DNA from 3 places in the Streptomyces sp. NPDC021356 genome. Region 1 is predicted to be linked to each of the others. Evidence: riboswitches for the same ligand, from Rfam matches in the RefSeq annotation. Region 1 holds a riboswitch; each other region holds the start of a gene.
What was found. Region 1 has a riboswitch for thiamine pyrophosphate ahead of AB0G56_RS29465 (thiamine ABC transporter substrate-binding protein). Riboswitches for the same ligand answer to the same signal wherever they lie in the genome.

Region 1 (9,876 bases):
ACAACGAGGGCGCCTTCCTGTCCACGCTGCAGAAGCTGCACGACCTGCCGATCGTCGGCGACGTCCGCGGCAACGGCTTCTTCTACGGCATCGAGCTGGTCAAGGACAAGAACACCAAGGAGTCCTTCAACGACGAGGAGACCGAGCGCGTCCTGTACGGCTTCCTCTCCAAGGCGCTGTACGACAACGGCCTGTACTGCCGTGCCGACGACCGCGGCGACCCGGTCGTCCAGCTCGCCCCGCCGCTGATCTCCAACCAGGAGACCTTCGACGAGATCGAGCAGATCCTGCGCGCGGTCCTGACGGAGGCCTGGACCAAGCTGTGACCGACGCGTCACGGTGAGCGCCCGCTGAGGCGCGTACCTCCGATCAGATGATCATCACCGGCCCCGGAGCCGTCCGTTCGAGTGGGAAACGGCGGCCCGGGGCCGTGTGCTGTCCGGCGCCACGGCCCCGGCTGCCTAGCGTGCGTCGTGACCGATCGGCTCCGCCTTCGTTCCCCCGTACGAGGGATTCGTACGGAGAACGGGCACGAGGGATCCCCGGACCCGCACGGCACCCCGCGCGGCATTCCTGATCCGAACCGAGGTGCATGCCATGGTGGCCCCGCCGGACAACGACGTGCTCTGGGCACGCGCCCTGCACTACACCCACAAGGACGGCTCGCCCGCCCTCAGCGGCGTCTCGCTCGGCGTCCGCCAGGGCGAGATCCTCGCCGTCGCCGGACCGTGCGGCAGTGGCAAGACCACCTTGCTGCGCTGTCTGTCCGGCATGGTGCGGGTCCGCGAGGGCGAGGTCTGGTTCAACAGCGCCCCCGTGCACACTCTCGGCCCGCTGGCCCGCGAGCGGCTGCGCCGCGACCGGTTCGGCTGGATCGACCCCGCCCCCGCCCTCGTCCCGGAACTGAACGCCTGGGAGAACACCGCCCTGCCGCTCATGCTGCGCGGCACCGGCAGGCGCCGGGCCAAGGTGGCCGCCCTGGAGTGGCTGGAACGCCTGGACGTCGGTGAACTGGCCCGCAGACGCCCGCACCAGCTGCGCCAGGCCGAACGGCAGCGCGTCTGCATCGCCCGCGCGCTGGCCCCCGCGCCCACCGTGCTGTTCGCCGACGAACCGACCGCCCCGCTGCACCGCGCCGACCGCGCCCACGTGCTGCGCACCCTCACCACAGCGGCCCGCTCGCACGGCATCACCGTCCTGCTGGCCACCCACGACGCTCAGACCGCGGCCCTCGCCGACCGCACGGTGGCCCTTCAGGACGGGCGGTGCGTGAAGAGCGTGCACCTGCCCCCGGCCGGCGACGGCGACACGACGGAAGGCCGGGCGGCGTGCTCGCTCTCCGTCTGACCCGCGTCGCCCACCCCGCCGTCCAGCTGCGCCGTCTGACGGTCGTCGCCGCCTCGGCGGGCACCGGCTTCCTGCTGCTGTGCAGCCTGGCCTACGCCCTCGGCCACCCGGAGGAATCCGGCGCCGCGCTGCTGCGGCTGTCCTGGTGCGTGGTACCGCTGACCGCCACGGTGTACCTCACGGTCGTCGTGGCCCGCACCGACCCCGCCACCCGGCCCCGCGCCGCGCTGTCCGCGCTCGGCCTGGGACCGGGCCGCCTGATGGCCGTCTCGGCCGCCACCACCGTCCTGTCCTGCACGGCCGGTTCCCTCCTCGCGCTGCTGCTCTTCCTGCACCTGCGCGGTGACCTCACCTGGCTGCCGTTCGACGGCGCCGCCTCGGGGTTCCTCGCCGCGGGCAGGCGGCTGCCGGTGCCGGGCGCGCTGACGCTGCTGGCGGTCGTCCCGGTGCTGGCGTCGGCGGCGGTCGCCTGGTCCCTGCGCCCGCGCGAGCCCCGGCCGGCGGTCCGCGCCGCCGGGACCGCGTCCCCCGTGCGGGACGAGGCGCCCGCCGCCGGTCCCGAGGACGCCACCGTCGAAGCAGGTCCGGGGGCCGCCGCCGAAGCCGGTTGCGAGGCCGCCCCCGTGGACGACGCCGACCCGCACCGCCCGCTGCCGCCCCGCCGGCCGCCCGCCGGTCTGCCCTGGGGAGTGGCCGTCCTGGCGGTGGGCCTCACCGTGGAGGCCTACGCGGGCCGCTCCGCCTCCCGCACGGCCCTGCCCGGCGGACTCGCCGCCGACTCCGCGCCGGTCCTCGCCGGCTGGCTGCTCACCGCCCTCGGCCTGGCCCTGGCCGGCCCCGGCCTGACCCACCTGTGCGGCCGCGTCCTGCAAGCGGTGCGCCCCGGCGCGGTACGGCTGCTGGCGGGCAGGGTGCTGATGGAGGAGGCGGGCCGCATCGGCCGGCCGCTGGGGGTCGTCTGCGCGGTTGCCTCCGGCGCGTACGCCGCGGTCGCCCTGTCCGGCGGCTCGGCACCCTCCCTCGGCCCCCTGACCGCCCTCGGCGGACTCCTCGTGGCCGGCTGCGCGGTGGCGGCCCTGCTCACCGCCGCCGTGGAGGCCCGCCAGTCCCGGTCCGCCACCATCGCCGCCCTGCGCAGGCTCGGCGCCCCCGCCACCACGCTCCGGTCCGCCGCCGCCCTGCGCGCGGGCGCCCTGCTGGCCCTGTTCGTCCCGCTGACCCTGGCGGTCGCGGGCCTCGCCGCGCTGCCCCTGGCGCGCTGAACGCCCGCACGAAAACCCGTACGAGAAAAGTTCCGCGGCACCGATGAGTTCCGGGCGCGTGTCCGGTCCACCCCATCGAACAGCACGAACGGCGGCACCGCAGAGGGAGAGACCCACCATGTCGAACAGCTACCAGCAGATGATCTTCGTGAACCTGGCGACAGAGGACGTGGCCGCGTCCAGGAAGTTCTTCACCGAGCTGGGCTACACCATCAACCCGCAGTTCTCCACCGACGACTGCGCCTGCGTCGTCATCAGCGACACGATCATCGCGATGCTCCTCGGCAAGAAGCGCTACGCGGACTTCACCGAGAAGGAGATCGCGGACTCCACCCGCACCAGCGAGGTGCTGATCTGTCTGAGCGCCGAGAGCCGCGAGAAGGTCGACGAGCTGGTCGAGAAGGCGGTCGCCGCGGGCGGCACGGTGACCGGCAAGACCCAGGACTACGGCCACATGTACGGCCGCGCCTTCGACGACCTCGACGGCCACACCTGGGAGGTCATGTGGATGGACCCGGCGGCGGTCCAGGGCTGACGGGACACAGCCGGACGGACACGGTGCGCGGGGCCCCGTAGATGCGGGAACCTGCGGGCGGTCAAGGAAGGGCAAAGCGGGCGCCCCCGCGGGACGCATGCGTCGACACCCGCTCCGGAGCGCTCGCAGACCAGCGCCCCCGGGGTGCCGGGGCGCTCCGGGGTCTTCCCCGGAGCGCCCCGGCACCCCCGCACTTGCGCATCTGTGAAGGGCACCGTGACCGTCTTGGCCATCTCCCGCCGCGCCGACGCGGCGCACGCGCCGACGGCTGACGCGCCGCTCCGCTCCCCCTCCCCTGACGCGCCCTCCGCTCGGCCTCTCGCGCGGGGCGCCGGTCAGCCCAGCACCACGATGTCGTCCGGGTCGAACGCCACGCCCGTCTCGTCCCCGACCTCGGGGGCCGACCGCAGCGGGCAGGCCGCCTCCAGCCGCGGCGCGTTTGGCGGCTGGAGGCGGACGGCGACATGGGTGCCCTTGAACGTGCGGGCGACCACCGTGCTGCGCAGGCCCTCGTCCACGGGGACGAGGCGGACACCGGCCGGCCGTACGAGGACGCTCCGGGTGCCCTGCGGGGCGCCCGCGGGCACCGGGACCTTGCCCCACGGAGTGATCGCTCTCTCGCCGTCCACCTTCGCCTCGACGACGTTCTCGAATCCGAGGAAGCGGGCCACGAAGGCGTCCGCCGGGTGCTGCCACACCTCAAGAGGCGTACCGGACTGGGCGATTCGGCCCTCGCGCATCACCACCACGCGGTCGGCGAGCGCGAACGCCTCACCCTGGTCGTGGGTGACGGCGAGGACGGTGGTGCCCAGCCGGCCGAACAGCTCGCGCAGTTCGACGACGAGGCGTTCGCGCAGCGAGCGGTCGAGCTGGCCGAGCGGTTCGTCCAGCATGAGCAGGCGGGGCCGGGGCGCCAGCGCCCGGGCCAGGGCGACACGCTGCTGCTCGCCGCCGGACAGGGCGGCGACGGCCCGTGCTCCCGCGCCCGGGAGGCCGACCAGTTCCAGCAGTTCGGCCACTCGGGCCGTCCTCTCCTGCCGGGCCGTGCCGTGCATCCGCAGCCCGAAGCCGACGTTGCCCGCCACGTCCCGCTGCGGGAACAGCTGGTGGTCCTGGAACATCAGGCCGACCTCGCGGCGGTGCACCGGCACCCCCGCCTGGTCGCGCCCGTCGAGCAGCACCCGGCCGAAGTCCAGCGGCTGCAGTCCGGCCACGGCCCGCAGCAGCGTCGACTTGCCGCTGCCGCTGGGGCCGAGCACGCACACGATCTCGTGTTCGGCGACCGCCAGGTCGACGGTGTCCAGGACGGCCCGGCCGCCGAAGCGGACGGTGGCCGCCGCAAGGCTCAGCAGCATCAGAACTCCCCCGTCCGGTCCGCACTGCGCAGTCTCTCCAGCACGAGCAGGGACACCGCGCACACCACCATGAGAATCGTCGACAGGGCCATGGCCTGGCCGTAGTTGAGGTCGCCGGGCCGGGCGAGCAGCCGGGCCACGGCCACCGGCAGGGTCGGGTTGTCGGGGCGGGCGATGAACACCGTCGCGCCGAACTCCCCGAGGGAGACGGCGAAGGCGAACCCGGCGGCGACCAGCAGTGCCCGCCGCACCAGTGGCAGGTCCACCTCCCGCCACACCCGCCACGGCGACGCCCCGAGCACGGCCGCCGCCTCCCGCAGCCGTACGTCCACCGCGCGCAGCACCGGCAGCATGGTCCGTACGACGAACGGCACGCCGACCAGGGCCTGGGCGAGGGGGACCAGGATCCAGGACTGCCTGAGGTCCAGCGGCGGCTTGTCCAGGGAGATCAGGAAACCGAAGCCGACGGTCACCGCCGACACCCCGAGCGGCAGCATCAGCAGCGCGTCGAAGCCGCGGACGAGCCGGCCGGTGTCCCGGCGGGTGAGCGCGGCGGCGGCGAGGGAGCCGATGACGACGGCGATGGCGGTCGCGGCGGCGGCGTAGGACAGCGAGGCGCCGACCGCGTGGATCGGGGCGACGAGGAAGGTGCCGCCGTCGGGGTCGGTCAGTGCACGGTAGTAGCCGAATCCGGGGGCGGTGAGCGAGCGCTGCACCAGTACGGCGAGCGGCAGCAGCAGGAGCAGGGCGATGCTCGTGAGGACGGCGGCCAGCAGCGTCCACTGCCCGGCGCCGCGCGGGCGGCGGGCGGTGCGGGAGGGGTCCACCAGTTTCAGCGCGCTCTCCCTGCGCCGTACGGTGCGGGCGTGCACGGCGAGGATCGCGCCCACCGCGAGGAACTGCACGATCGTCAGGACGGCGGCGGTGGACAGGTCGAAGAGTTCGGACGTCTGCCGGTAGATCTCCACCTCCAGGGTGGAGAAGGCGGGGCCGCCGAGGATCTGCACCACGCCGAAGGAGGTGAAGGTGAAGAGGAACACCATGAGCGCGGCGGCGGCGACCGCGGGCGCCAGGGCGGGCAGGGTGACCTTGCGCCAGGCGGTCAGCGGCGCCGCGCCGAGCATCCGCGCGGCCTCCTCCTGCCGCGGGTCGAGCTGCGACCACAGGCCGCCCACGGTCCGTACGACGACGGCGTAGTTGAAGAAGACGTGCGCGAGGAGGATGGCCCACACGGTGGTGTCCAGCCGCACCCCCCACAGTTCGTCGAGGAGTCCGCCGCGCCCGAGCAGGGCGAGGAACGCGGTGCCGGCGACGACCGTGGGCAGCACGAACGGCACGGTGACCACGGCCCGCAGGACGTGGCGTCCGGGGAAGTCGTAGCGGGCGAAGACGTACGCGCCGGGCAGGGCGATCAGCAGGGTGAGCGCCGTGGAGGCGAGCGCCTGCCAGGTGGTGAACCACAGCACGTGCCGGATGTCGGAGCGGCCGAGCACGTCCGCGATCCGCCCGATGTGCCAGGTGCCGTCGCTCTGCAGGCCGCGCCGGACGATCGCGGTCACCGGGTAGGCGAAGAACACCGCGAAGAACGCGACGGGCGCGGCCATCAGGGCGAGCCGCACCGCGTTCCCCGACCGGCGGCGCGCGCGGGTCACTTCACTGCGAGCGAGGTCCACGACCTGACCCACTGGTCACGGTTGGCGGCGATCTTGTCCGGGGCCATGGTCTGGGGGTGCTCGGCCTGCGGACCGTACTTCGCGAACTCGGCCGGCACCGCGGCCTTCTCGCGCACCGGGTAGACGAACATGTTCAGCGGCATGTCCTCCTGGAACTCCCGGCTGATCAGGAAGTCGAGGAACGCCTTGCCGCCCTTGGTGTTCTTCGCGTTGCCGAGCAGGCCGGCGTACTCGACCTGCCGGAAGCAGGTGTCCTGCACGACGCCGGTCGGCGCGGTCTTCGGCTTGGGGTCGGCGTAGATGACCTCGGCGGGCGGCGAGGAGGCGTAGGAGACGGCGAGCGGCCGGTCCCCCTTGGCCTTCCTCCCGCCGGCGGAACCGGAGAACTCCTGGTTGTAGGCCTGCTCCCAGCCGTCGACGACCTTGACGCCGTTGTCCTTCAGCTTCTTCCAGTAGCCCTGCCAGCCGGTGTCCCCGTACTTCGCGGCGGTGCCGAGCAGGAAGCCGAGGCCGGGCGAGGAGGTCGCGGCGTTCTCGGTGACGAGGAGGTTCTTGTACTGCGGCTTCAGGAGGTCGTCGAAGGAGGCGGGCGGGGCCAGCCTGTGGTCGGCGAAGTACTTCTTGTCGTAGTTGACGCAGATGTCGCCGGTGTCGACGGGGGTGACGCGGTGCTTCGCCTGGTCGACCCGGTACTGAGGCGCGACCTTGTCGGAGTCCTTCGGCTCGTACGACTGGAACAGTCCGTTGTCGAGCGCACGGGACAGCAGCGTGTTGTCGACGCCGAAGAAGACGTCGCCCTGCGGGTTGTCCTTGGTGAGGACGGCCTTGTTGACGGCCTGTCCGGCGTCGCCGTCCTTGAGCACCCTGACCTTGTAGCCGGACGTCTTCTCGAAGTCCGCGATCACGCTCTTGGAGGCGGCCCACGAGTCGTGGCTGACCAGGGTCACGGTCCTGGAGTCCGCCGCCTCGCCGCCGGAGGACCCGCACGCGGAGAGCGTGACCAGGCCGAGTCCGACCGCCGCGGCGACGAACGTCTTGCGGTGCACTGGATTTTCCTCCTGGGTGGTGGCCAGGAAGAGACGCGGCCCTGCCCGGGATCCGCGAAGGATGCCGGGCAGGGCGCAACAGCTCGAGTGATGACCGAACTTCCTACCCAGAATGACCTGGGCGAGGTTCAGAGGGTCTGCGGCCGGATGCCGCACTCTCAGCGCTGTGGCGCTCCCCTGTCGGAATGTGAAGATGCCGGGATGTGAAGTTGTGTGGGGCTCAGCGTACCGGTCGGCTGTCGGTGGGCTACCGGTCGGCTACCGCTCGGTGGCGGCGAGCTGGCCGCAGGCTCCGTCGATCTCCTGGCCGCGGGTGTCCCGGACGGTGACGGGCACGCCGTGCGCCGCGATCGCCTCGACGAACGCCTTCTCGTCCTCGGGCCGCGAGGCGGTCCACTTCGAGCCCGGCGTCGGGTTGAGCGGGATGAGGTTGACGTGCACCGGCTTGCCCTTGAGGAGGCGGCCGAGCCGGTCGCCGCGCCAGGCCTGGTCGTTGATGTCCCGGATCAGCGCGTACTCGATGGACAGCCGGCGCCCGGACCGGGCGGTGTACTCGAACCCGGCGTCCAGCACCTCCCGCACCTTCCACCGCGTGTTGACGGGCACGAGCGTGTCGCGCAGTTCGTCGTCGGGGGCGTGCAGGGAGATGGCGAGGCGGCACTTGAAGCCCTCGTCGGCGAACCGGTGGATCGCCGGGACCAGGCCCACCGTGGAGACGGTGATCCCGCGCTGGGACAGGCCGAGCCCGTCGGGCTCGGGGTCGGTCAGCGCGCGGACGGCGCCGACGACGCGGTTGTAGTTGGCCAGCGGCTCGCCCATGCCCATGAACACGATGTTGGACAGCCGTGCCGGTCCTCCCGGCACCTCGCCGTCGCGCAGGGCCCGCATGCCGTCGACGATCTGGTGCACGATCTCGGCGGTCGACAGGTTGCGGTCGAGTCCGGCCTGGCCGGTGGCGCAGAACGGGCAGTTCATGCCGCAGCCGGCCTGGGAGCTGATGCACATGGTGACCCGGTCCGGGTAGCGCATCAGCACCGACTCGACGAGCGTCCCGTCGAACAGCCGCCACAGCGTCTTGCGCGTGGTGCCCTCGTCGGTCGCAAGGTGCCTGACGACCGTCATCAGCTCGGGAAGCAGCGCCTCACGCAGCTTGGCGCGCGAGCCGGCCGGGATGTCCGTCCACTGCTCGGGATCGTGCGCGTACCGCGCGAAGTAGTGCTGCGAGAGCTGCTTGGCACGGAACGGCTTCTCGCCGATCGCGGCGACGGCCTCCTTGCGCTCGGCAGGCGAGAGATCGGCAAGGTGCCGCGGCGGCTTCTTGGCTCCGCGCGGGGCGACGAAAGTGAGTTCTCCGGGCTTGGGCATGGTGGTACCAGTGTCGCAGATCGACTTGGGTGACCTGCGGCTGTCGGCTGCTACGACTGTCGGTAGTGGTCGTTACTGGTGGCCGTTGAGCGGCCTCGGACGGCCCAGGGACGGCCCGGAACTGCGCCCGGTGCCGGTGCGTCTACCACCGCAGATCAAGAAAGAGGGGGGTGCAATGAGCCCGTGGCTGACACCCGTGCTGGGTCTTGTAGGGGCGTTCGTTGGCGCATCGTTGGCACCGTGGATGACTGCTCACCTGGCATGGAGGCGTACCCGCCGAGAGGCATTCAACAAGGCGATCTCTGCTCTTCGGACTGCCCAGGTGGCCCGCCACTTTGCGAACGGAGTCCCCGCGCACTACATCGGAGGCGACGCGGCCACGGTCGAGGACTACAACCAACGGCTAAGGGAGCGGGGCATTGACCGCTTCGTCGACTCCATGCACGAGGCCAAGGTGGCGCTGGCGGCTCTTGAGCCCTTCTACAGAGTGAGCGGTGACCTCAACAGGTGGGAGATCACGGAGCCAGATGCAGAGAGGATGCTGGCTGAGCTGATCCGGAAACGCAGGCGACTGAGGTCGGCGTAGCGGCTTCGAGCTGAGTTTTTATGGTCCAGTCAAGCGCCGGCGCGCTCGGTACTGGGGCACCAGTTTGGAAGACCGCGTATGTGGATGGCCACTGAGCTGGCGAGACGCTGACCTGCCGTTCCTGGGGTCGGTCGCTGTTGTTCCCCGTGATTCCCCGCTGTCTCTCTCTGCTGCGGGCACGCGAGGGACACGAACATCGCTCGATCCATCGAAACGCAGGCGCGGTCAGTCCCGTCGGATGTTAGAACTTCAGCATGGCACTGCCTTTCAGTAAGTCGCAGATCACCCGCCTCGGCGAGCGTCTCGTCAAGGCGAGCGAGCCGAGTGACGAGGATCTCACGGCGCTTAGTGAACTGCTTCTTGCCTACGATGACACCTTGGACTCGGCCTTGGGAGTTGTTCGGAGCCTGGGGTTTGATCCCACAAGCCGGGTGAAGAACACTGGAACGATCTTGGAGAAGCTGGCTCGGCATGGCGGGTCCTGGCTCAAGAGCATCCAGGATCTCGCTGGGATGCGGATCGTGCTGGATGGTGACAGGGCAGTCCAGGACGAGGCGGTGCGAGCAATCGCTCTAGCTTTCGATTCGGCTGAGCGCGAGACGAAGGTCATTGATCGTCGGGCGCAGCCTAGCCAGGGCTACCGGGCAGTGCACGTGATCGTGTATCCCGACGGCATCCCTGTCGAGGTCCAGGTCAGGACGCAGTGG
Region 2 (9,876 bases), on a different contig from region 1:
GTGGATGCGCGGACCGGCCAGGCGGGTGCGGGGGCCGGTCCGGTGGGCGCGTGGGCCGGTCCGGTGGGCGCCCGCGCCACCGGTCCCGGTCCCGTCACGCATTCCTGCGCCGCCGGGCCTGCCAGAGGGCCGCCCCGGCGAGGACGACGATCAGGGCGCCGCCCGCGATGAAGCCGACGGACGGGCCGCCGTCGCCGTTCTTGGCGGCCGTGCCGGCCGTGCCGGCCGTGCCGGCCGTGTCCGGGGTCGGCTTGCTGCCCGTGGCCTTCGCTCCGCCGTCCGCCGCGACCTGCTCGCCGCAGCCCTGGCGCGGGTATCCGGAGATCGCGCACAGCAACGCGTTGGTGTCGTACCGCAGGGGCTTGGCGACGGCCGCGAGGGCGTCCGCCGTGGTGGCGTCGGAGGGCACGAGGGCGCAGGCCGTGCGGGGCGCGGGCGGGGTCTCCCCGGAGGGGGCATCGGCCTGGACGCCGAAGTCGAGGACCAGTGCGACGCGCTTGGCACCGCCCCGTGCCGGGGTGCCCGAGCAGATGGCCGCGAAGTCAGCCGTCCCGCGAGGCTTGGCCGCGTCCTTCGAGTCCTGGCTCACCGCGAAGCGGAAGCCCTGCACGTCACCGTCGGCGGGCCGGGCCGTGGACGGCCCTTGCGTGGCGTACGTCCAGCTGCCGCCGTCGCGGTCCCAGAAGGACCAGTAGCGGTACCCGGCCGCCTGGGCCGGGGCGACGGCCGCCGACAGCAGGACCACGGCGGCCAGCAGCAGCGCGGACACCACGGACAGTGCGGACAGCGGGGAGCCGGCGGTCGGCGTGGGCAGGGCGCGGAGGCGGCGGTGTGTCACGGCTGCTGCCTCTTGGCGCGGCTGCCGCGTGTGCCCAGCCAGGCGGCGGCGCCGAGGACGACGACCAGGCAGACCCCGCCGACGATCCACCAGGTGGTGTGGGACGAGCTGTCGCTCTTCTGCGTCGCGTCGCCGCTCGTGCTGCCCGTCGCGGCCTGCTGCGGCGCCGGGCCGGTCGCGTTCAGCGCCTTGACCAGGTCGAGGCCGCCGAAGGCGCGCGGGTCGGTGCCGGTGGCGTGGGCGGCGAAGACCAGCTGGGCGTAGGCGGCCGGACCGCTCTGCGCCGCCCAGCTCCCGGCGTTCTTCTTCAGCCACTCCAGCGGCCTCCGCGCCTGTCCCGCACCGCCCTGCGCGGCGAGCGCGACGACCGCGTCGGCGGTGTTGCCGTAGTCGGGCTGGGCGGTGGCGCCGGGGAGCGCCGAGGTGAGGTGGCCGTCCTTGGCGACGGCGTGTGCGAGGTAGGCGGCGCCGCCCGCGGCGGCCCGCGCCGGGGTGGCGGTACCGGAGCCGGTGCAGCGGGCCGCGTCACCCGTCTTCCTCTGCGGCGTGGCGGCCAGTCCCTGACCGAGCGCGGCGACCACACCGGCGGCGGTCGCGTCCGCGTTGGCGGCGAGCTTGCCGTGCTTGTCGGGCTGGTAGGCGAACGCGCCCGCACCGTCACCCGTGCACGGCAGGGCCAGCTTCAGCAGGGCGTCGTAGGGGGACTTGCCGTCCTTGACGACGGACGCGGGCTTCTCGCCCACGGCGGCGAGGGCGCCGACGACGACCGAGGTCGAGTTGGCGTCGCTGGGCCCGCCGGGCGCGTACCCCCAGCCGCCGTCCTTGTTCTGCACGGACTTCAGCCAGGAGACGGCCTTGCCGGTCACCGCGTCGTGGCCGCCGAGCGCGGCGAGCGCCTGGACGGCGGCGGCCGTGCTGTTGGAGTCGACGGCCGTCCTGGCGTCGCACCCGTGCGCCGGGTCGGCGCGGAAGGGCGCGAACGCGCCGCTCGCGCACTGCTGCCCGGCCAGCCAGTCCACGGCCCGCGCGGCGGGCCGCACCCCCACGGTGTGCTGCGCGAGCAGCGCGAGGGACTGCCGCCAGACGCCGTCGTACTTCGGGTCGGTGCTTCCGTACAGCCCCGGCGGGAGCGCGGGGGAGGCGGAGGGGGACGGGGAGGAGTCGGCGACGGCGGCCTGCGCCGGGACACCGATCACGGCGACGGCGGCGACGGCGGCCAGGGCCGCTGCGCTGCGGCGTATGTTCATGATCGGCGGAAGCCTCTCCCTGTGGGGAGCCGGACAGCACGGGACACCCCGGCGGCTCGGCTCCGTATCCCTCGACGGTGCCGTACGGCGGCGGGCTGCCGGCGTACGCGAGCCGCTCACGCGCGCGCCCGGGGCATTCCGGCTCGCCGCCACGTGGGCGGTCTACGGTTGCGGGTCAGCGCCGGATTCGCACCGGCTTCCCCCCGGACAGGCGTGAAACGACCGGGCCACTCTACCGGCCCGGCCGGCGGCGGCCACGGGGTGGCCGTGGGGGCCTGCGGCCACGGGCCGGCGGGCGCTGGGGCTACGGGCCCGGGCGCTGTGGCTACAGACCCGGGGTGGGTCCGCCGAACGGCAGGCGCAGGGTCCGGGAGACCAGCAGCCACTCACCGTCGCCGGTCCGGCGGAAGACGTCGGCGTAGTCACCGACCTGGACGGGCGGGCCGGGCGGCACCATGCCGCGGGCGGCGCTGTGGCCGTCGACGCGGTAGGTGGTGAAGTACGAGGTGGCCGTCGCCGTGTCCGCGGAGGCCACCGTGACGAGGACGTTGGACATCACGCGGCGCGAGAGCCGGCCCGCCGGGCGGGAGCCGAAGTACGTCCGCAGGGCGTCACGCCCCTCCACCCGCCTGCCGTCCCCGGGCGGCGGCCACTGCCACACCCCGTCCGGGACGAACAGCTCGGCCACGGAGGCCGGATCGCCCAGGTCCAGGCGGTGGACGAAGTCGACGATCAGTCGTTCGCAGGCGCGTTCGGCGCGGAGGCGCTCAAGAGGGGCCATGTCCATGGGCCCTGCATAGCAGCCGCGCATGGGCGCGGGCGCGCGAAAAACCTACGAGACGGGTTCCCTTCGCCGGTATGGTCCGGATCAGGTGATGGGGGTCGCCTTCCGGTTCTGCTGCGAACCTTCCGGCCTCTCAGCCCTACCGTCGACGTCGGCCCCAGCGGATGCCGTAGCGTCTCGCGGAAGTCGGCTACTCCGGTCGGACTCCCTCACTCGCCTCGTAGGCACTTCCAGGATAGAACGCGCACAGCCTGACGCAATACCTGAAGCCGGGAAAATCCGACTGATCGGCATACATCGGCATACCGGCTATTCGCGCTCGCCCTCGGTCAGGTCGATCAGCCGGCACACCGTCTCGATGTCGACCTGGACCTGCGCGATGGACGCGCGGCCCGAGAGCCAGGTGATCAGGGCCGAGAGCCAGGTGTGCTCGACGACCCGGACCACGGCGAGCTGCTCCGGACCCGGGTCGTCCCGGCCCATCGCGTCCAGGATGATCGTCGTGGTCTGCCGGGAGACCTGGTCGACCTCGGGGCTCGCACTGCGGTCCGCGAAGGTCAGGGCGCGCACCATCGCGTCCGCCAGCTCGGGCTCGCGCTGGAGCGCGAAGAACGCGCGCATCAGCGTCTCCGCCACCCGCTCGGCCGCGCTGTCACCGGCCGGTGGCCGCTTGCGCAGCGTGCCGTGCAGCCGCTCCAGCTGGTCCCGCATCGTGGCGACCAGCAGGTGCACCTTGGACGGGAAGTACCGGTACAGCGTGCCGAGCGCCACCTGCGAGGACTCCGCCACCTCTCGCATCTGCACCGCGTCGAAGCCGCCCCGGCAGGCCAGCTGCGCGCTCGCGCGCAGGATGCGGCGGCGGCGCGCCTCCTGCCGCTCGGTGAGCGGCGGCGCGTCCGACCGGGAGGTACTGGCTTGCGCAGGCATGGGTCGCGCTCCGTGGCAGTCGGTCGAGGGCGGGGGATCGGACGGCGTGGCAGGACTCCGGCCGGGGGAGCGCACGGCCGCGGCCGGACCGGGCAGCGCGCGGCCCGGGGCCATGGCCCGAGCCGTGGCGCGAATCACCCGCTCCCCGGCTCACAGCGCGGCTACCTGCCGGTAGATTCGGAGCCTCCTGAACGATCAAGACGATCAAGTCTGAAACTTGTTCTAGATTAGCGTCCCGGCGTAATCTCGCGGGACGGTGCAGTCAGAAGGGGGCCCTAAGTGACCGCTGAGGCCAGTTGGGCCGGGTCCCCGGCGGACCCCGCCCAGGACGGCGGCCGAGCGCTCAGGATCGCGCTCCTCACCTACAAGGGGAACCCGTTCTGCGGCGGCCAGGGCGTCTACGTACGCCACCTCTCGCGCGAACTGGCCCGCCTCGGCCACCGCGTCGAGGTCATCGGCGCCCAGCCGTACCCCGTCCTCGACGAGGACGACGACCACGCCGGCACGCTGCGCCTGACCGAACTGCCCAGCCTCGACCTCTACCGCCAGCCCGATCCCTTCCGCACTCCGAAGCGCGGCGAGTACCGCGACTGGATCGACGCGCTGGAGGTCGCCACCATGTGGACCGGCGGCTTCCCCGAGCCGCTGACCTTCTCGCTGCGCGCCCGCCGCCACCTGCGCGCCCGCCGCGGCGAGTTCGACGTCGTCCACGACAACCAGACCCTCGGCTACGGCCTCCTCGGCGACGTCGGCGCCCCCCTGGTCACCACCGTCCACCACCCCATCACCGTGGACCGGCAGCTGGAGCTGGACGCCGCGACGACCCGCCAGCGGCAGTGGTCGGTGCGGCGCTGGTACGCCTTCACCCGGATGCAGAAGCGGGTCGCGCGCCGCCTGCCGTCCCTGCTCACCGTCTCCGGCACGTCCCGGCAGGAGATCGTCGACCACCTCGGCGTACGCCCCGACCGCATCCACGTCGTCCACATCGGCGCCGACACCGACCTGTTCTCGCCCGACCCGTCCGTGCCGCAGGTGCCGGGCCGGATCGTGACCACCTCCAGCGCGGACGTACCCCTCAAGGGCCTCGTCTTCCTCGTGGAGGCACTGGCGAAGGTCCGCGCGGAACACCCCAGCGCGCACCTGGTCGTCGTCGGCAAGCAGCCCGCCGAGGGGCCGGTCGCCCAGGCCGTCGAGCGCTACGGCCTGAAGGACGCCGTCGAGTTCGTCAAGGGCATCTCGGACGCCGAACTGGTCGACCTGGTCCGCTCGGCCGAGGTCGCCTGCGTGCCGTCGCTCTACGAGGGCTTCTCGCTGCCGGCCGCCGAGGCGATGGCCACGGGAACACCGCTGGTCGCCACGACCGGCGGCGCCATCCCCGAGGTCGCCGGGCGGGACGGGGAGACCTGCCTGGCGGTGCCGCCGGGCGACGCGGGCGAGCTGGCCGCCGCCCTGACCCGGCTGCTGGGGGACCCCGCGCTGCGGGACCGGCTCGGCCGGGCCGGACGCGAGCGCGTGCTGCGCCACTTCACCTGGGCCCGGGCCGCCGAGGGCACGGTGGCCCGCTACCGCGAGGCCATCGAGGGCGCCGCCCGCCCCGCGCCCAGGTCCCCGTCCCCGTACCGCTCCGCGCCCGCCGCCGCCCACGACGCACCAGCGGCGGCGGCACCGGACGCACCAGCAGCAGACGCATACGAAAGCAGGGCCACGTGCTGACCGTCGACTTCTCCCGGTTCCCGCTCGCCCCGGGCGACCGCGTCCTGGACCTCGGCTGCGGCGGGGGCCGGCACGCGTTCGAGTGCTACCGGCGCGGCGCGCAGGTGGTGGCCCTGGACCAGAACGGCGAGGAGATCCGCGAGGTCGCCAAGTGGTTCGCGGCGATGAAGGAGGCCGGGGAGGCCCCCGCCGGCGCCACCGCCACCGCCATGGAGGGCGACGCCCTCGCGCTGCCCTTCCCCGACGAGTCCTTCGACGTGGTCATCATCTCCGAGGTGATGGAGCACATCCCCGACGACAAGGGCGTCCTCGCCGAGATGGTCCGCGTCCTCAGGCCGGGCGGCCGGATCGCGATCACCGTGCCGCGCTACGGGCCCGAGAAGGTCTGCTGGTCCCTGTCCGACGCCTACCACGAGGTCGAGGGCGGCCACATCCGCATCTACAAGGCGGACGAACTGCTCGCCAGGATCCGCGAGGCGGGCCTGAAGCCGTACGGCACGCACCACGCGCACGCGCTGCACTCGCCGTACTGGTGGCTGAAGTGCGCCTTCGGCGTCGACAACGACCAGGCGCTCCCGGTCAAGGCGTACCACAAGCTGCTGGTCTGGGACATCATGAAGAAACCGCTGGCCACCCGGGTCGCCGAGCAGGCGCTGAACCCGCTGATCGGCAAGAGCTTCGTGGCGTACGCGACCAAGCCGCACCTGCCCCGGGCGGACGCCAAGTGACCACGCCCCGGACAGAACACCTCGTCCTGCCCGGGGTCCTCACCGCCGAGCAGGCCGCCGCGACCGTGGACGGCATCCTCGCCGCCCAGCGTGAGGACGGCGCCATCCCGTGGTTCCGCGGCCACCACCTCGACCCGTGGGACCACACCGAGGCGGCGATGGCGCTGGACGCGGCGGGCGAGCACGAGGCCGCCGCACGCGCCTACGAGTGGCTGGCCCGGCACCAGTTGGGCGACGGCTCCTGGCACGCCGCCTACGCCGACGGCGCCCACGACCACGTCACCGACCGCGGCCGGGAGACCAACTTCGTCGCCTACGTGGCCGTCGGCGTCTGGCACCACTACCTGTCCACCGGCGACGACACCTTCCTCGACCGCATGTGGCCCGTCGTCTACGCCGCCGTCGAGTTCGTGCTGCGCCTGCAGCAGCCCGGCGGACAGATCGGCTGGAAGCGCGAGGACGACGGGACGGGGGCCACGGACGCGCTGCTGACCGGCTCCTCCTCCGTCCACCACGCGCTGTGCTGCGCCCTCGCCATCGCCGAGCAGCGCGAGGAGCCGCAGCCCGACTGGGAGCTGGCGGCCGGCGCGCTGCGGCACGCGATCCGCAGGCACCCGGAGCGGTTCCTGGACAAGGACCGCTACTCGATGGACTGGTACTACCCGGTGCTGGGCGGCGCCGTGACCGGCGTGGAGGCCAAGGCGCGCATCGAGGCGGACTGGGACCGCTTCGTCGTGCCCGGCCTCGGGGTGCGCTGCGTGGTGCCCAACCCGTGGGTGACCGGCGGCGAGTCGGCCGAACTCGCCCTCACCCTGTGGGCGGTGGGCGAGTCCGACCGCGCGCTCGACGTCCTGAAGTCCATCCAGCACCTGCGCGACGCGGAGAGCGGCCTGTACTGGACGGGCTACGTCTTCGAGGACGACGCCATATGGCCGCGCGAGCTGACCACGTGGACCGCCGGGTCCCTGCTCCTCGCGGTCGCCGCGCTCGGCGGCCACGAGGCCACCTGCACGGTCTTCGCGCAGGAGGGCCTGCCCAGGGGGCTGGAGCCGGACTGCTGCGGCTGACGCCGGAGCCGGACTGCTGCGGCTGACGCCGGAGCCGGACTGCTGCGGCTGACGCCGGAGCCGGACCGCAGCGACTGACGCCGGAGCCGGACCGCCGCGACCGAGGACCGGCGGCCCTTCGTCCGTCCGGTCGTCAGCCCCGGTGGATGCGGTTGGCGATGGCGTGGCCGACGAAGAGGTACACGACGGCGGCCAGGCCGTAGCCCGCGACCACCCGTGCCCAGGCCGCGTCGAAGGTGAACAGGTCACGGGACCAGCCGGCGAGCCAGTCGGCCGCGTGATGGACGAACCGCACCAGGTCGTTGGCCCGGTTCGCGTCCAACAGGTACATCAGGATCCACAGTCCGAGGATGACGGCCATGATGTCGGCGACCACCGCGATGACCGTACCGGCGGAGCCGGAACCCGTGCGATATCGAGGGGACATGCCCTTGCGTCTGGCCGCGTGTGCCCGGTTGAAACCCCGGGCGCCTACGGAAAGTCAGTCGCACCTCACGGAAGGTGTCCTGTTTCGGTCGGTATGACGTGGTTCACACGGACCTCTGGAGTACCCGGAGCAACACCTTTCGGAGGACACCGTGCCCGTACCGATACGGCGCCTCGCTGTGGCGCTCACCCTGTGCTGCGCCCTGCTCGCCGGCTCCACCACCGCGTGGGCCACGGGCCAGGGCGACGGGAGGCAGACCAGTCCCACGGTCGCGGTCGCCGCGGCCACGCCCAGCCCGAGCACCTCTGCCGAGCGGCAGAAGTTCGCCAAGACCCGCTTCGTGGCGAACGCGGGCCTCGCGGCCGGCGCGACCTACAAGTGGATCGTCAAACCGTACAAGGAAGGCAAGTTCAAGAAGGGCGCGAAGCATCGCAAGACGTCCCTCGCCAAGGCCGCCCTGGCCGGCGCGTTCACGTACAACCGGCTCAAGGCGGCCGAACGCAACGCCAAGGGCGACCCGACGCTGTCGAAGGCGCTCGCACCGCTCAGCGCGGCCATCGCCAACCTGAAGGACCTGCCGTCCAAGCTGCGCAAGGGCGACGGCTCGGCGGCGAACAGCTTCAACGACACCATCGGCAAGGTGAAGGACGCCGGCAAGAGCGCGGGTGCCCCGGTCAAGGACAAGGTGCCCACCCCCTCCCAACTGAGGAGCGGCGCCAATTCCAGCTCCTGACGGCCCGTTCGAACACGGCGACGGCCCCCCGTTCCCGCGAGGTCCGCGGGGACGGGGGGCCGTGGAGCCGTAGCGGCGAAGAGGCCGTCGACCGTCAGCCGCGCTGGATGTTCGAGGTGTCCCGCAGGACACCCCGGCGGCCGTCCTGCATCTCGGTCAGCAGGCCCTGGCCGCGCTGCTCGACCGCCAAGTACCAGACACCCGGGTTCAGTTCGGCCATCGGCGTCGGCGCGCTGTCCTCCGCGAACAGCGGACGCGGCGCCGGCACGGCGAACCAGAACGGCGAGAAGGCGGGCGCCGGCTGCGCACCGCCGGCCGGGGCCGCGGCCGGAGTCGGCTGGCCCGGCTGCGGCTGACCGCCGAAGGACGCGCCGGGCTGCGGCTGACCGCCGTACGACGGCTGCGGGGCGCCCGGGGCCCCCGGGTAGCCGTAACCGTCCTGCGGCTGCGCGCCGTAGGGGTGCGGGGCGACCGGCTTCGGCGCCGGGACGAGCGCGGCCTGGAGGGCGGGGACCAGCGGAGTGGCGATCGCCGCGCCCGCGAGGACGAGGGCGGCGATGAAGCCGAGGACCAGGCCCGAACCCGCGGCGGTGGAGTCCACCAGGGTCCAGAACAGGATCCACGCCACGAGCACCGTGAACGCCGAGCCCACTGTGCCCAGTTCGAGACCGGCCACCTTGCGCGGCTGGGGCAGGCAGCGCTGCACGACGACCAGAGCCGCACCGATCACCCCGCCCATGTAGACGCCGAGGCCCGTACCGAGACCGTCCCAGGCGTTCTGGTTGAGGTAGGTGTCGTAGAGGCGGAGGAACGACGCGATGAACAGCAACACCGCTGCTCCGATCACCACGCCGTCGCCCCGAGTGAGGGAGCGGATGTTCACTTCAGGTCCTTCAGGTCGTCTCGTCGTCGTAGAGGCGTCGCTGTCGCCAGGTCGCTGTTGCCGGGTCCTGGCGTGAAGCGCGGGGGTGGCCCCTCATCGTACGGGTGACACTATCGCCCGTACGGCGGACCTGTCCGCCGGGATGGGGGCGCCGGTCACGACTGGCGCAGGAAACTCACGATTCCCTCAGACATTCCCTCCGCCGCCTTCTGCCGCCAGGCTCCGCTGGTCAGCAGCGACGCGTCCGTCCTGTCGCGCATGTTGCCGCACTCGATGAACACCTTCGGAACCGTTGACAGATTGAGACCGCCCAGGTCCTTCCGCGTGACGAGCCCGGTGCCGCCGCCCAGGTAGTTGGAGGGCGGCTCCCCGGTGGCCCGCAGGAAGGTGCCCGCCACCCGTTCGCCCAGGTCGCGGGAGGCGGCGGCGATCGGGCGGGTGTCGGCCGCGCCGTCGTGGACGGCCGCCGGGAGGATCACGTGGAAGCCGCGGTTGCCGGCCGCCGACCCGTCGGCGTGGATGGAGATCG
Region 3 (9,876 bases), on a different contig from region 1:
ACCGCGTCCTCAAGCACCACGGACCGGCCCTTGAGCGTGGCGTGCAGCTGGTCCATCGTGCGCGGGCCGATGATCACCGAGGTGACCGCCGGATGCGCGAGCGGGAACGCGACGGCCAGCTCGGGCAGCGAACAGCCCACTTCGTCGGCCACGGCCACGAGCTGTTCGACCGCATCCAGTTTCGCGGCGGTGGTCGGCACCGACGGGTCGAAGCGGTCCGGGTGCAGCGCGGGGCGACCGCTGCTCAGATCGAGGTCCCGGTCCTTGCGGTAACGGCCGGTCAGGAAGCCGGAGGCGAGCGGGCTCCACGTCAGCACCCCCATGCCGAGGCGTTCGGCCACCGGCAGCACGTGCCGCTCGACGCCCCGGGCCAGCAGGGAGTAGGGCGGTTGTTCGGTCCAAAACCGCTGGAGTCCGCGGCGGCCGGCCACGTGGTGGGCGTCGACGATCTGGTCCGCGGGGAACGTGGAACAGCCGAACGCCCGTATCTTGCCCTGGCGCACGAGGTCGGTGAGGGCGGAGAGCGTCTCCTCGATGTCGGTCCTGTGGTCGGGCCGGTGCACCTGGTACAGGTCGATCCAGTCCGTGTCCAGCCGGCGCAGACTGTCCTCCACCTCGCGGACGATCCAACGCCGTGAGTTCCCACCGCTGTTGGGGCCGTCACCCATGGGGAAGTGCACCTTGGTGGCGAGCACCACGTCGTCGCGCCGGCCCTTGAGCGCCTTGCCGACGATCGTCTCCGACTCCCCGGCCGAGTACATGTCGGCGGTGTCGACGAAGTTGATCCCCTCGTCCAGCGCGGCGTGGATGATCCGGGCGCACTCCTCGTGGTCGGCGTTGCCGATGAACCCGAACATCATGGTGCCCAGGCAGTAGGGACTGACCTCGATGCCGGTACCGCCCAGAACGCGGTGGTGCATGGGGCTCTCCTCGGGTGTCGGTTCCTGGATGGCGCGACCCTACGAGTTGGAGCCCACTTCAAGGCAAGACCGGCGGCGGCACGCCTCGCGGAACAGATCCGCCCCCTCCGGTTGTTCACGCCGTTGCTTGATCACATCGCGCGGTGTCCGCGGGTCAGGTACTCCGGCACCACCTGGGCAACACCCACAGACAAGGAAGAGCACCTCATGTTCCACCGCGTTCTCGTCGCCGTCGACCCGAGCCCCGCCCGTCACTCCGTCGTCCGCCTCGCCGGTGACGTCGCCCGGCTGAACGGCGCCAAGGTCAGGGTGCTGCACGTCGCCCCCACCTCGGCCACCCTCGCCGCCGTGGTCCCCCTGGAGAACGAAGCGGAGGCCAAGGCCGTCCTCGACGAGGCCGTCACCGCGCTGCGGGACTCGGGCGTCGACGCCGAGGGCGCCGTGGCGGCCGGTCTGACCACCCAGATCGCCACGGCCATCTCCGCCGCCGCCGAGGAGTTCGGGGCCGACCTCCTGGTCCTCGGACACCATCACCGCGGCCCGCTCGAAGCCTTCGTCAGCCCCCGTGTCAGCGACGCCGTCGCCCACGCGGCCCGCATCGCCATCCTCCTCGCCCCCGAGGACACCACCGCCGCCGAGCAGGACTGACCGAAGGCCGTCCCGGCCGGGCGCGGCAGCGCCACCGGGCCGGCGGACAGGACCGGAGCGGGCGGGGCCGGGGTGGGGACCGCGCGGGCCGTTCCACTCGGGGGTGGGCACGTCCCTTCGACGGCCTCGGCCACCGGTGCTCTCGGGCACGTCCGGCGATGGGCAAGGCGGTATGAAGCGTTCGTCCGCGTCCGGCCGGGCGAAAAACCGCCGAACAACCGCCGGACAACGGAACGTCGCTCCGATCCACCTACGGAGCGACGTTCCGCTGTGTCGACGGGCGCTCGGGACACCGAGGGACTCACGGGTCGCGCGATGACCACCGGCCCGTCCCGGCGCGTCACGGTGTCGTCGGGGGTTCCGGTTCCGACGTCTCGTCGTCCGGCTCGCTCGCCCACCGGGACAGGAGTTCCTCGAAGGCGTCCATCCCCAGCAGGAGCAGCATCATCGCGATCGGCGTGCACAGTGCCACCACAACCATGGAGCCTCCCGAGGGGAGCACCGGCGGACTCTCTTCACCCGGCCCCGCGAGCCGCACGCGGCGAGGCACTACCCAGTGTGGGGCCGAACGGGGTACCGCGCACTTCGTTCAGTTCGGGCCGGCGCCGGCCGCGGCCTGCGGCGGACCGGCGACCGCGGCCGGCCGCAGGCGGGTCCCCTCCGCGCTGCCCGGCGCGGCGGTCATGACGCCGTGCCCAGCCCCGTCCCCGGTGTCGTGGTCATGGTGCCCATCTCCGGCGCCCCCGCCGGAGCGCCGCCCGCGGTGGTGGTACGGCTGCTCCTACCCTCGGACCCCGTCGCCGGCCGCCCCGTCCGCCGTACGCGGCCGCCGCAGTGCGCGCAACGGCGCGTACACGAGCAGGGCCGCCGCGAACGCCACCGGATAGGCGAGATCGGCGCCGTGCAGGGCCCGGGCGGCCGGGCCCGTGTACAGGCCGGTGTTCATGAACGGCACGGACACGGCGAAGGCGACGACGAACGCGGTGAGCGCCGGCCACCAGGACTGCGGGCGGTCCGTCTCCTGTGACAGCTCGACGGGGCGCCCGCCGCGGGCGCGGGCCCGGGCGGCCCAGTCGACGATCACGATGGCGACGAAGGCCGGGATCCAGTACCCGACGAACAGCAGCACGTTCTGGAAGCGCGCGGTGGTGTCGGCCGCGTGCATCCACAGCACCAGCGGGAACCCGAGGACCGCGGCGAGGGCGGCGGCCGGCGGCCGGGGCAGGCGTACGCCCATGGTCTGCAGGGCCAGCGACCCGCTGTAGTCGTTCATGGCGTTGCTGCACAGGGCCGAGAGCGCGATCGCCAGGAGCCCGAACGCGCCGAGCGCGCCCCCGCCGAGCAGCGTGTCGACGCCGTGGGCGGTCTGGTCGGTGAACTCGGCGGCGCCCCACAGGCCGAGCGCCTGCACCGCCACGAAGGACAGGCCGATGCCGAGCAGCGTGCACCAGAACATGCGCGGACGCGATGCCGTGCGGGGCAGGTAGCGGCTGAAGTCACTGGCGTAGGGGGCCCAGGACAGGGCGAGGCTCAGCGCGACGGTGCAGGTCAGGGCGAACGCCCCGGCCCGGTCGGCGCCGTGCACGGTGGCGGTCGCGGCCGGGTGGGCGCCGTGGACGAGCTTGGCGGCGAGGACGGCGAAGGCCGCGGCGAGCGCGAAGGTCATCACCGTCTGCAGCCGGTGGATCACCTCGTAGCCGAGCACACCCAGCGCGCCCTGGCCCGCCATCATCACCAGGACGCCCGCCCAGAACGGCCAGCCGCACAACTGGGCCAGCGCCTCCCCGCCGAACAGGCCGATCAGCGCGTCCCAGGCGATCGACGACAGCCACTGCAACACGCCCGGCACGGTGACGGCCCGGCCGAACGCCAGCCGGGCCAGGGGCATCTGCGCCGCCCCGGTCCGGCTTCCCCAGGTGCCCAGGTAGGCGGTGGGCACCGCGCCCAGCACGGTGCCGAGCACGACGGCGGCCAGGGCGGTGGTGAAGTCGAGCCCGAGCGTGGCACCCACGGTGCCGCTGAACACGCCGGTCATGGTCAGGTTGGGGGCGAACCAGACGGTGAACAGCCGCCCCGGGCCGCCGTAGCGGGTGTCCTCGGGCACCGGCGTGATCCCGCGTGCCTCCATCCGCAGATCACCGGGGGCCGTCGGCATCCGTCCGTCGAAGACGTGCCGCGGGCCGGCGGCGGCCGGCTCGGTGCGGGCATGCGGCAATGACATGTGACATCCCTCCGCCAGTCCTAACTGGTTCAGGTTCGACGGGTGTGATCTCAGCCCCGCGCAGGGGCACCCCGTGTCCAGGTACGGCCGCCAGGATAGCCCGGCCCGGTGTCAGGCCTCGCCGGGGTGGTCCCCGTCGAGCGCCAGCACGGCGAAGGTGGCCAGCCAGTGGTCGGTGGTGAAGTCGCCGCGCTCCACCGCGGGCAGGCCTGCCGCGAGGTGCGCCCTTGCCGCCTCGGCCAGGCGGGTGCGGACCGGACCGTCCGGCAGCGCCCCGGCGATCGAACGCAGCGCGGCGGCCCTGCTGAGGGCCAGGCCGAGCAGGTGGCCGATCTGCGGATCGGCGTGGTCGGAGACCACCGGCACGTCCAGCGACGGGCAGGACGCGCCCGAGCGCAGGGCGGGCAGGAACCGGTCGAGCCAGGAGGCGAACGCCTCCGGGGCGAGCACCCGGCGCATCGCGTCGGCCTCGGTCAGCGCGGGCGACAGGAAGTCCTGGCCCGACGGCTCCCAGTGGGCGGGAGCGTCGTGGTCGTCGGCGAACCAGGCCAGCAGACGTTCCCGTACGGCGTCGGCGGTCGGGGCGGACAGTTCCCCGGAGTCCAGGAGCAGACCGAGCGCGAAGGCGCTGTTGGGATGGTTGCCGTGGCGCACGGGATAGGTGGCCTTCGGGAGCCAGTCGGCGAGCAGCCGCTCGACGGCGGCGACGCCCGGTGCCAGGGCCTCGGCCCAGCGCGCGCCCGCCGCCCCCGAGTACGCCCGGCACTCGGCGGCCAGCGCCACCAGCCAGGCCCAGCCGTACGGCCGCTCGAAGGAGGGCCGGTCCAGGAGGTAGGCGGCTTCGGCGGCGATGTTCCGCGCGGTGAGGTGCCGGTCGAGCACGTTCACGTAGGGCGCGGTCTCGGCGAGCGCGGGTGTGCCGCCGTGTCGGCGCAGCACGCGCACGAGCAGCCAGTGCATGTGGACCGAGGAGTGCCAGTCGTAGGCGCCGTAGAAGGCCGGATGGAGGCTGTTCGGCCGCGTGTCCTCGGCGGCGGAGGTGACCAGGTGGGCGGGGAAGTTGGGGTACTCGCGGGTGATGTTGGCGAGGGCGAGCCGGGCGAAGGGCGTCGCGTAGGAGGTGAGCGGCATCAGTGGGTGGCCCCCTCGGTGATCTTCAGGTCCTGCTCCGTGGGCGTGCCGGCGGCGGCGACCAGCAGGGCGCGCAGCCCGCGGGCCACGGTGGCGGGCTCCAGGGCCGGGGCGGTGCCGTCGGTGACCTGCTCGGGCGCCCAGGGGACATGTACGAAACCGCCGCGGACGTGCGGGAACTCGGTGGCGATGAGGTGGCCGAGGCCGTACGCGACGTGGTTGCAGACGAACGTGCCCGCGGTGTGGGAGACGGCGGCCGGGACCCCGGCCCCGCGCACGGCGGCGACGCAGGCCTTGACGGGGAGGGAGGAGAAGTAGGCGGCGGGGCCGCCGGGGACGACCGGTTCGTCGACGGGCTGGGCTCCGGCGTTGTCGGGGATGCGTGCGTCGTCGATGTTGATGGCGACGCGTTCGACGGTGACGGCGGGCCGCCCGCCCGCCTGGCCCAGGCAGAGGACCAGCTCGGGGGCCGCCGCGCGGACGGCGTCCCGCAGCGCGTCCAGCGAGGTGGCGAAGACGCAGGGCAGTTCGGCGGCGGTGACCGTGAGTCCGGCGGGCGGTTCGGCGGCCAGGAGGCGGGCCGCCTGCCAGGACGGGTTCACGCTCTCGCCGCCGAAGGGGGCGAAGCCGGTGACGAGCACACGGGTCATGGGACTTCCTTCACGGGAACGACGGTGGGGCGGGCCGGGGCGGGCGGCGCGGGCCGGGTGGCTCAGAAGGCGAAGACCGCCATGATCACGGTGCAGCAGACCAGGAGCGGCAGCGCCGTCGGGATCTGCGCCTTGATCGGCCCGTACTGGTCCTTCAGTTCGAGCAGGGTGGCCGGGACGATGTTGAAGTTGGCGGCCATCGGCGTGCAGAGCGTGCCGGCGAAACCGGCCAGCATGCCGATCGCGAGGACGGCGGCCTCGTTGCCGTGCATCTGCTCGATGAGGATGGGCCAGCCGATCGCCGCCGTCATGACCGGGAAAGCGGCGAACGCGTTGCCCATGATCACGGTGAACAGGAACATGCCCAGGCAGTAGGCGATCACGGCGAGGTACTTCGAGTTGTCCGGCAGCACGTCGTTCACGATCTTGCCGACCTGGGTGCCGACGCCGGCCAGCGCGAAGATCGACCCGAGCACGGCGAGGAGCTGGGGCAGCAGCAGCGCGGAACCCATCGCCTCCAGCATGGAGCGGCCGGAGTGCAGCGGCACGGAGAGCTTCTTCTCGCCGGTGACCAGCATGCCGACGACGAGGGCGACGACGCATCCGACGCCGAGGCCGAGCAGCGTGGCCTTGCCCTTCTCGAACAGGCCGGAGTCGTCGAGCACGGAGGCGCAGACGATCGCGACCACCGGGATCGTCAGGGCGGGGATGAAGATCCTGCTGCCGAGCCGGGAGGCGGAGGCCTCGCGCTGCTCGGCGGTGGTGGTCACCGGCACGCCCTTGCCGAGGAAGTTGAACCCGGCGAGCACGATCAGGACGAGGACCGCCACCCCGAGCGGTTCGGCGGGCAGGGTCCAGCCGCCGTCGCCCGACTCGGCGTTCGCCACCCCGGTCCCGTAGGGGAAGGTGAGTCCGAGCAGGCCCCAGAACGCCGCGGACGTCCACCGCTTCGGGTTGCTGCGGTCGGCCGCCATCTGCACGGCCATGACGACGAAGACGAGGCCCACCAGCCAGTAGAGCCATTCGACCTTGATCACTTGGCGGTTCCCTTCGGCAGCGGCAGGTCGTGTTCCGCGGCGGCGAGTGCCATCTCGCGTTCCAGCTGCCGGTCCAGGAGCAGCAGGCGGGCCCCGTGGATGAGGAAGGCGCAGACGGCGAGCGGTATCGCCCACAGCGCCAGCTGGGTCGGTTCGAGTTCCTGGTGGTACGTCGAGTTCACGAAACCGGTGATCAGCAGGATCGAGCCGATCGCGATGAAGCAGTCCTCGCCGAAGAAGACACCGACGGTGTCGGCCGAGGCGGCGTAGGAGCGAACCTTCTCGCGCAGGCGCTCCGGCAGCGCCGCGCCCGTCGTGCGTTCGGCCGCGGCCTCCGCCATGGGCGCGACGAGCGGCCGTACGGTCTGCGCGGGACCGCCGATGCTGTTGAGGCCGAAGGCCGCCGTGACCTGCCGGACCAGCAGGTAGACGGTGAGGAAGCGGCCGGCGCTGAGACTGCCGAGCCGGCCGATGAGGTTGCGGGCCTGTTCACGCAGGCCGTAGCGCTCCAGGAGGCCGATCACGGGGAGCACGATGGCGAAGACGGTGACCGAGCGGCTGTCGGCGAAGGACCGGCCGAAGGCCGCGAGGACCTCCAGCGGGTTCATCCTGCCGAGCAGTCCGGTGACGATCCCGGCGACGCCCACGACGAGGACGGGGTTGCGGCGCGTGACGAATCCGAGGATCACCACGACCACACCGAGGAGAACGATCATGCGCGGCCTTCTTCAGGCATGGGGGACAGGGCGCCACGCGGATCCGGGGCTGCCGGAACCCATGGGGATGCACGGACCCTAGGCGATCGTTGAACGATCGAACAAGGGGCAGATTCACGTCGCCGTCATGCGGCAGCCACGGCACCCCCTTGTCGGATCGTTCAACAATCGTCTACTTTCAAGGTGTGATCGATCTCAACGCGGACCTCGGTGAAGGCTTCGGACGCTGGACCCTCACCGACGACGACGCCCTCCTGTCGGTCGTCACCAGCGCCAACGTCGCCTGCGGCTTCCACGCCGGCGACCCCTCGGTGATGCGCCGCGTCTGCGACCTCGCCGCCGAGCGCGGAGTACGGATCGGGGCCCAGGTGTCCTACCGTGACCTGGCCGGCTTCGGACGGCGTGCCATGGACGTGCCCGGCGAGGAACTGGCGGCCGAGACGGCCTACCAGATCGGGGCACTGCGCGTCTTCGCCCAGGCAGCCGGAACCGACGTGGCGTACGTCAAACCGCACGGCGCGCTCTACAACCGTACCGTCCACGACGCCGACCAGGCCGCCGCCGTCGTGGCCGGAGTGAGCCTCGCGGGCGGCGGCCTGCCCGTGCTCGGCCTGCCCGGATCACACCTGCTCGCCGCCGCCGAGGCGGCCGGGCTCACCGCCGTGCCCGAGGCCTTCGCCGACCGCGCCTACACCCCCGAGGGCACGCTCGTGCCGCGTCGTCTGGCGAATTCCGTCATCACCGACGAGGACGCGGTGGTGCGACGCGCCCTGGCCTTCGCGGTGGACGGCGCGGTCCAGGCCGTGGACGGCACGACCGTCACGGTCGCCGCACGGTCCCTGTGCGTGCACGGCGACACCCCGGGCGCCGCCCTCATCGCGGCCCGGGTCCGCGCCGCTCTGGAGGCCGCCGGCGTCGAGGTCGGGTCCTTCGCATGACCGGCGAGCAGCCCCTGACCGTGCGGACCGCCGGGCCCCACGCGCTCCTCGTCGACCTGCCCGACTCCGAACGGACCGCCGCCTTCCACGCCGAACTCCTGCGCCGGCGCGCGGCCGGAACCCTGCTGCCCGTCGAGGAGATCGTGCCGGGAGCGCGGACCGTGCTCCTGGACGGCGTACCGGACCCGCGGGCGCTGGCCCGCCGCCTGGCCCACTGGGACGTGCCCGCGCGGGCCGCGGACGACGGGGGCGTGGTGGAGATCCCCGTGCGCTACGACGGGCCCGACCTCGCCGACGTTGCCGCGCTGTGGGGGATCGGCGCCCACGAGGTCGCCGCCCGGCACTCCTCCTGCACCTACCGCGTCGCCTTCTGCGGATTCGCCCCCGGCTTCGGCTACCTCACCGGACTGCCCGCCGCCCTGCACGTGCCGCGCCGCGACACGCCCCGCACCCGGGTCCCGGCCGGCGCCGTCGGACTCGCCGGCCCCTACACCGCGGTGTACCCGAGGGCCACGCCCGGCGGCTGGCAGCTGATCGGCACCATGCCGGACCCCGCCCGGCTGTGGGACCTCGCACGGGACGAACCGGCGCTCCTCACCCCGGGCACCCGGGTGCGGTTCGTCACCGAGGACCGCGTCACAGACGACTGCGTCACCGAGGACTGTGCCACCGAGGACGAGGCGGCATGAGCACCGAGATCACCGTCGTACGCCCCGGAGCCCTCACCACAGTGCAGGACTCCGGCCGGCGCGGCCACGCCCACCTGGGAGTCCCGCGCTCCGGCGCACTGGACGCGCCCGCCATGGCACTCGCCAACCGGCTGCTCGGCAACGACCCCGACGCCGCCGTCCTGGAGACCACGGTGACCGGCTGCGCCCTGCGCCCCGACCACCATGTCACCGTCGTGGTCGGCGGCGCCCCCTGCCCGGTGACGGTCGACGGCCGGCCCGCCGCCTGGGGCACACCGGTGCACGTGCCCGCGGGCGCGGTCCTCGACGCGGGCACCGTCACGGCGGGCGTGCGCTCGTACGTGGCCGTCGCCGGCGGCATCGCCGTGGAGCCGGTCCTCGGCAGCCGCTCGACGGACCTGCTCTCAGGGCTCGGCCCGGCGCCCCTGCGCGCCGGAGACGTCCTCCCCCTCGGCGCCCCGGCCGGACGGACGGCGCCGTCCGGTACCGCCCCCTGGCCCGCGCCCCCCGCGGAACTGGTCCTGCCGCTGCGGCCGGGTCCCCGCGACGACTGGTTCACCGCCGCGGCACGGCGCACCCTCTTCTCGGCGACGTACCGCGTCTCCCCGCACAGCAACCGTGTCGGCCTGCGCACCGAGGGGCCTGCGCTCGAACGGGCGAGAGGCGGCGAACTGCCCAGCGAGGGCATGGTGCTCGGTGCGGTGCAGGTTCCGCCCGACGGCCGCCCGGTCGTCTTCCTGAACGACCATCCGACGACGGGCGGCTACCCCGTCATCGGAGTCGTCACGGACCGCGGCCTGGCGTCCGCCGCCCAGGCGCCGACCGGAACGCCGATCCGTTTCACCCCGGGGTGAGGGACTGACTCAGGTTCACCTCGGGGCAAGGGACTGACTCAGGTCCCCCAGGGGTGAGGGACTGGCGCTCAC

Region 2: it holds a riboswitch for thiamine pyrophosphate, as region 1 does, so the genes downstream of both, AB0G56_RS14315 (nuclear transport factor 2 family protein) here and AB0G56_RS29465 (thiamine ABC transporter substrate-binding protein) in region 1, are expected to answer to the same signal.
Region 3: it holds a riboswitch for thiamine pyrophosphate, as region 1 does, so the genes downstream of both, AB0G56_RS00060 (cytosine permease) here and AB0G56_RS29465 (thiamine ABC transporter substrate-binding protein) in region 1, are expected to answer to the same signal.

What each region holds. Positions count from the first base shown of each region.
Region 1 is NZ_JBFACU010000026.1:20,999-30,874, forward strand. It holds gene AB0G56_RS29435 (aspartate aminotransferase family protein) at 1-326, shown strand, start outside; gene AB0G56_RS29440 (ATP-binding cassette domain-containing protein) at 598-1,347, shown strand; gene AB0G56_RS29445 (hypothetical protein) at 1,329-2,609, shown strand; gene AB0G56_RS29450 (VOC family protein) at 2,728-3,144, shown strand; gene AB0G56_RS29455 (ABC transporter ATP-binding protein) at 3,480-4,499, opposite strand; gene AB0G56_RS29460 (iron ABC transporter permease) at 4,499-6,103, opposite strand; gene AB0G56_RS29465 (thiamine ABC transporter substrate-binding protein) at 6,148-7,218, opposite strand; TPP riboswitch at 7,301-7,407, opposite strand; gene rlmN (23S rRNA (adenine(2503)-C(2))-methyltransferase RlmN) at 7,477-8,583, opposite strand; gene AB0G56_RS29475 (hypothetical protein) at 8,594-9,169, shown strand; gene AB0G56_RS29480 (hypothetical protein) at 9,424-9,876, shown strand, end outside.
Region 2 is NZ_JBFACU010000009.1:107,958-117,833, reverse strand. It holds gene AB0G56_RS14330 (CbiQ family ECF transporter T component) at 1-102, opposite strand, end outside; gene AB0G56_RS14325 (SCO2322 family protein) at 95-772, opposite strand; gene AB0G56_RS14320 (prenyltransferase/squalene oxidase repeat-containing protein) at 835-2,085, opposite strand; cobalamin riboswitch at 2,217-2,288, opposite strand; gene AB0G56_RS14315 (nuclear transport factor 2 family protein) at 2,411-2,872, opposite strand; TPP riboswitch at 2,914-3,090, opposite strand; gene AB0G56_RS14310 (TetR family transcriptional regulator) at 3,179-3,796, opposite strand; gene AB0G56_RS14305 (glycosyltransferase family 4 protein) at 4,076-5,509, shown strand; gene AB0G56_RS14300 (class I SAM-dependent methyltransferase) at 5,503-6,237, shown strand; gene AB0G56_RS14295 (prenyltransferase/squalene oxidase repeat-containing protein) at 6,234-7,304, shown strand; gene AB0G56_RS14290 (hypothetical protein) at 7,438-7,731, opposite strand; gene AB0G56_RS14285 (hypothetical protein) at 7,883-8,464, shown strand; gene AB0G56_RS14280 (hypothetical protein) at 8,559-9,347, opposite strand; gene AB0G56_RS14275 (N-acetylmuramoyl-L-alanine amidase) at 9,503-9,876, opposite strand, start outside.
Region 3 is NZ_JBFACU010000001.1:3,259-13,134, reverse strand. It holds gene AB0G56_RS00075 (aldo/keto reductase) at 1-920, opposite strand, end outside; gene AB0G56_RS00070 (universal stress protein) at 1,128-1,568, shown strand; gene AB0G56_RS00065 (hypothetical protein) at 1,909-2,049, opposite strand; gene AB0G56_RS00060 (cytosine permease) at 2,350-3,789, opposite strand; TPP riboswitch at 3,779-3,873, opposite strand; gene AB0G56_RS00055 (DUF2891 domain-containing protein) at 3,901-4,920, opposite strand; gene pcp (pyroglutamyl-peptidase I) at 4,920-5,570, opposite strand; gene AB0G56_RS00045 (DUF979 domain-containing protein) at 5,633-6,607, opposite strand; gene AB0G56_RS00040 (DUF969 domain-containing protein) at 6,604-7,323, opposite strand; gene AB0G56_RS00035 (5-oxoprolinase subunit PxpA) at 7,509-8,261, shown strand; gene AB0G56_RS00030 (allophanate hydrolase subunit 1) at 8,258-8,950, shown strand; gene AB0G56_RS00025 (biotin-dependent carboxyltransferase family protein) at 8,947-9,804, shown strand.